DNA from 2 places in the Psychrobacillus sp. FSL H8-0484 genome. Region 1 is predicted to be linked to the other one. Evidence: a T-box and tRNA genes for the amino acid it is inferred to sense, from the RefSeq annotation. Region 1 holds a T-box; the other holds one or more tRNA genes.

Region 1 (2,430 bases):
TTATTTACGAAGGATGTGATCGTAATAAGACTTTTACTCTTTTTAATCAGTTATGGAACAGCAGTCATTAGCTGCTCCCATTTAGTGCTTTCATTGAACTTTTTATCTCTTGGCTATTCGTGGAATTCCGTTTTAATGTACATGTTGAACTCCAATGATTTTACCGTTTTTTGTCTTTCGATTTTAAGTCTAACTCTTATCGTCTTCTTCCAAGGCCCATTGCGGCTTCCATCTTAGATAAAGTATTTTTTGCCATTGCATTCGCTTTCTCTGCACCTTTATCTAATATTTCATCTAGCTCGGACGAGTTTATTAACTCTTCATAACGTGCTTGAATTGGAGCGAAATGGTCTACTATTACTTGTGCTACAGATGCTTTAAAATCTCCATACCCTGCTCCTTCATACTTTTGAACAAGTGCATCTATCGATAGATTGGTTAGAGCAGATTCAATTGTAAGAAGATTGGAAACACCTGGTTTGTTTTCAGGGTCAAATGCTACAATACCTTCTGAATCGGTAACTGAACTTTTTATTTTCTTTTCAATTTGTTTAGGTGTATCTAAAATGCGAATAGTGGCTTTCTGATTTGGATCAGATTTACTCATTTTCTTTAAAGGGTCTTGAAGAGATTTAATTCGTGCTCCATTTTTAGGTAGCTGGATTTCAGGAATTGTAAGAACTTGACCATAGCGTTTATTAAATCTTTCTGCTAAATCACGTGTTAATTCTACATGTTGTTTTTGGTCATCCCCAACAGGTACAATATCGGATTGGTATAACAGGATATCTGCAGCCATTAAAGGTGGATACGTTAGTAATGCAGCGGAAACGGCATCTTTTCCATCTGATTTATCCTTAAATTGTGTCATTCTTTCTAGTTCGCCGATATAAGATATACATTGCATAATCCATCCAGCTTGCGCATGTGCTGGAACTTCGGATTGTATAAATAAAGTAGATTTCTCTGGATCTATCCCTACAGCGATATATAATGCTGCAAGTGAGCGAATGTGATTACGAAGTTCTTGAGGGTCTTGAGCGATTGTAATTGCATGCTGATCTACGATACAAAATACACATTCATTGTCATCTTGTAATGAAATAAACTGTCTAAATGCTCCAATATAATTGCCTAGAGTGATGGTTCCTGTTGGTTGTACACCTGAAAATAATTTTTTCATTTGAATACTCCTCCTTAAAATAAAAAAACATCATGCATCCCAAAAAAGGGACGAATGATGTAAATCCGTGGTACCACCCAGCTTGCTAAAATAATTAGCCACTCTTCTTCATAACGTGAAGGATACGGTATATGCTACTAAAATTCACATATACTGCTCAGAAGCCCATTCCATTTAAAGTATGTTCTGTTTACACCGACCACAGACTCTCTAAGCATACGATATTAAATGTACTTTTCTTCGTCAAAGCTCAATTATTTAGTTTTGACTATTATATATTAGAAGAAACTCCAAAATCAAGCGAAAAAATTAACTATAATAGACAAATAAAGCGATGCACATACAAAATAAACTGGATAAGCCTAAAGCGATTATTGGCTTGTGTGGAAATGAAAAAACTTCCGAAGGCAATCGCATTTTGTTTGCTTCTGATTTCATATGTTTGGGTGTGAACACTTTGCGTGTACTTTCCGTAAAGAAATCAAAAAAACCACCTGAAACTACATATGTCATTAATCCGAAAAATGTTATGGTTCCACCAACATAAAAAGACATATTTGCGTAATAAACGAGTTCAGCATTTCCATAAGTGAGAACCATAAGAATCAAAATAAGTAACTGGACACTTAAAAAATATATAACTTTCTTTTTCATAATTCACCTCTATCAGAGTAAATTATAGAAGATAAATAAAAAATAATCAAAAAATAATTTAGATATTAGTAAATGTGAATATCAAAAAAGAAACATTTTCATTACCAATGATTCTCAATTGTTAGGACAATGTAATGATTTTGTTACAACAATGTAAAAATATTATAAAAAAGGTCTGTACAAGTTAAAAGTAAAATGTATAATAAGTAATGTAATGAATTTTTCTGAATATTAGGGAGGTTAAAAAAATGAAGAATAGTAAGTTTGCATGGCTTTTAAGCCTACTGTTAGTTGTTGCTCTTTTCTTAGCTGCATGTGGCGGTAAAGAAGAAGGCACTAAAACAACTACAGAAACAGATAAAGAAACTACACCTGAAGAAGAAGAAGCAGCGGTAGTTGACGAAGAACAGGTACTTAACTTAATAATGACTGCTGAAATTCCAACAATGGACTCTGCTTTAGCAACTGACGCTGTTGGTTTTGATTTACTGAACAATGTAAACGAAGGTTTATACCGTTTAAATCAAGAAAACGTTGCAGTTCCTGCAATCGCTGAAGGTGAACCAAAAGTTTCTGAAGATGGATTAGTTTAC
Region 2 (2,430 bases), 2.3 Mb from region 1:
AAAGAATAAAAAAGATTTTTTTAAAAAAACTATTGCAATAAAGTTATAGTTATGATATAATAAATCTTGTCTTTCAAATTAATATGTCTAGTGATGATGGAGAAGAGGTCACACCCGTTCCCATACCGAACACGGAAGTTAAGCTCTTCATCGCCGATGGTAGTTGGGGGTTTCCCCCTGCAAGAGTAGGACGTCGCTGGGCATAATAACATTCCGAAGTAGCTCAGTGGTAGAGCAATCGACTGTTAATCGATTGGTCGTAGGTTCGAGTCCTACCTTCGGAGCCATTTTTGGAGAGCTGTCCGAGTGGCCGAAGGAGCACGATTGGAAATCGTGTAGGCGGGTAACACTGTCTCAAGGGTTCAAATCCCTTGCTCTCCGCCAGATAACTTTCATTACTACATAATGGCCCCTTGGTCAAGCGGTTAAGACACCGCCCTTTCACGGCGGTAACACGGGTTCGAATCCCGTAGGGGTCACCATTTATTTTTCAAAAGAATAAAACCAGCATTTTGGAGGATTAGCTCAGCTGGGAGAGCATCTGCCTTACAAGCAGAGGGTCGGCGGTTCGAGCCCGTCATCCTCCACCATTATTTTAAACAGTTCATTATATTATTATCGCGGGGTGGAGCAGTTCGGTAGCTCGTCGGGCTCATAACCCGAAGGTCACAGGTTCAAATCCTGTCCCCGCAACCAAATGGTCCCGTGGTGTAGCGGTTAACATGCCTGCCTGTCACGCAGGAGATCGCCGGTTCGATCCCGGTCGGGACCGCCATTTTTTAAAAAATACATATGTGGCTCAGTAGCTCAGTCGGTAGAGCAAAGGACTGAAAATCCTTGTGTCGGCGGTTCGATTCCGTCCTGAGCCACCATATATACGCCGAAATAGCTCAATTGGTAGAGCAACTGACTTGTAATCAGTAGGTTGGGGGTTCAAGTCCTCTTTTCGGCACCACTGTTTAGTGGAGGGGTAGCGAAGTGGCTAAACGCGGCGGACTGTAAATCCGCTCCTTAGGGTTCGGCGGTTCGAATCCGTCCCCCTCCACCAGTTTTTATTTTAGGGGCATAGTTTAACGGTAGAATAGAGGTCTCCAAAACCTTTGATGTGGGTTCGATTCCTACTGCCCCTGCCAACTATAAAGTTAACTTGAATAATGGCGGTTGTGGCGAAGTGGTTAACGCACCGGATTGTGATTCCGGCATTCGTGGGTTCAATTCCCATCAGTCGCCCCATATTCCTAATTTGTTAACTCTTTTTTTATTTGTGGCGGTTGTGGCGAAGTGGTTAACGCACCGGATTGTGATTCCGGCATTCGTGGGTTCAATTCCCATCAGTCGCCCCATTGGGGTATAGCCAAGCGGTAAGGCAACGGATTTTGATTCCGTCATGCCCTGGTTCGAATCCAGGTACCCCAGTTTATTTGCGGAAGTAGTTCAGTGGTAGAACACCACCTTGCCAAGGTGGGGGTCGCGAGTTCGAACCTCGTCTTCCGCTCCAATTTATATGGCGGCATAGCCAAGTGGTAAGGCACAGGTCTGCAACACCTTTATCACCGGTTCAAATCCGGTTGCCGCCTCCAATTTTTAAATAACTGCCTAGTATTTTTGCCGGTGTGGCGGAATTGGCAGACGCGCGGGACTCAAAATCCCGTATCCTCTGGATGTGCCGGTTCGACCCCGGCCACCGGTATCAACGTTATACACAAAGTTTATAAAATTCTATAATCGTAAAAAATAAGACGGGTTTCCTAACCCGTCTTATTTTTTTATAGACAATCAAAAACAATAAATTGTGAGTTATATTGTGTTTTTAAAATAGTACAATTTGAGAGCGACTGAACTTGAAAACTTATGGTCTAAAAGCATTCCAAGCAAACGAATATTATTTAAAGCATCATTGCTTTCTTTACATTCTACTTCTAGAGTAGGATAAACATATTGATTATTATAAGGTTTCTCCACTCTATGGCGCATGTCTTTTTGATATTTTAATTTATGAATTTGGAAATTTTGTTCCAGTATTGCAATAAGGTTATTGTTGTTTCTTTAAAAATCTATTATTTTTGCCTAATTGTTCAATGATTTCTGAGAAACATATGTTGTTTTAGCACATGAATATTATTGTTTTCTCTCCTCATAATAAAATACGAGAAGGAGGGATATTTTTATGGCAAAAAGAACAAAGAAAAACGATCCACAGCAAAAGAACAAAAAGGGATTTAATTCTAGTAAACAGGACTCCGAGTTTTCAACAGAATTTGGTAGTGCAAAGGCTAATCAGGCACATAAGGAAAAAGCGAAAGAATTCAGAGATAAATTTTAAGATTCTGTAAGCAAGTACAAAATCCGCCTGGTAGGATAAAATCATTAAAGCAACTTGCTGAAGAAGTAGGAAAAGAAGAGGTTATTGAGTTTCTACTCCTACTGGGG

What was found. The T-box of region 1 lies ahead of trpS (tryptophan--tRNA ligase). A T-box ahead of a tRNA ligase gene usually reads a tRNA of that ligase, here a tRNA-Trp.
Region 2: it encodes a tRNA-Trp, which carries the amino acid that the T-box ahead of trpS (tryptophan--tRNA ligase) is inferred to sense. The anticodon was not compared.

What each region holds. Positions count from the first base shown of each region.
Region 1 covers NZ_JBBOSZ010000001.1:1,028,170-1,030,599, forward strand. Annotated here, with positions in the region: gene trpS (tryptophan--tRNA ligase) at 197-1,183, opposite strand; T-box leader at 1,227-1,439, opposite strand; gene MHH81_RS04655 (DUF3899 domain-containing protein) at 1,493-1,837, opposite strand; gene MHH81_RS04660 (peptide ABC transporter substrate-binding protein) at 2,086-2,430, shown strand, end outside.
Region 2 covers NZ_JBBOSZ010000001.1:3,338,553-3,340,982, reverse strand. Annotated here, with positions in the region: rRNA gene rrf (5S ribosomal RNA) at 87-202, shown strand; tRNA gene MHH81_RS16440 (tRNA-Asn) at 213-287, shown strand; tRNA gene MHH81_RS16435 (tRNA-Ser) at 293-384, shown strand; tRNA gene MHH81_RS16430 (tRNA-Glu) at 408-482, shown strand; tRNA gene MHH81_RS16425 (tRNA-Val) at 515-590, shown strand; tRNA gene MHH81_RS16420 (tRNA-Met) at 620-696, shown strand; tRNA gene MHH81_RS16415 (tRNA-Asp) at 700-775, shown strand; tRNA gene MHH81_RS16410 (tRNA-Phe) at 797-872, shown strand; tRNA gene MHH81_RS16405 (tRNA-Thr) at 880-955, shown strand; tRNA gene MHH81_RS16400 (tRNA-Tyr) at 965-1,048, shown strand; tRNA gene MHH81_RS16395 (tRNA-Trp) at 1,060-1,133, shown strand; tRNA gene MHH81_RS16390 (tRNA-His) at 1,158-1,233, shown strand; tRNA gene MHH81_RS16385 (tRNA-His) at 1,268-1,343, shown strand; tRNA gene MHH81_RS16380 (tRNA-Gln) at 1,345-1,416, shown strand; tRNA gene MHH81_RS16375 (tRNA-Gly) at 1,424-1,498, shown strand; tRNA gene MHH81_RS16370 (tRNA-Cys) at 1,507-1,580, shown strand; tRNA gene MHH81_RS16365 (tRNA-Leu) at 1,608-1,690, shown strand; gene MHH81_RS16360 (hypothetical protein) at 2,168-2,323, shown strand.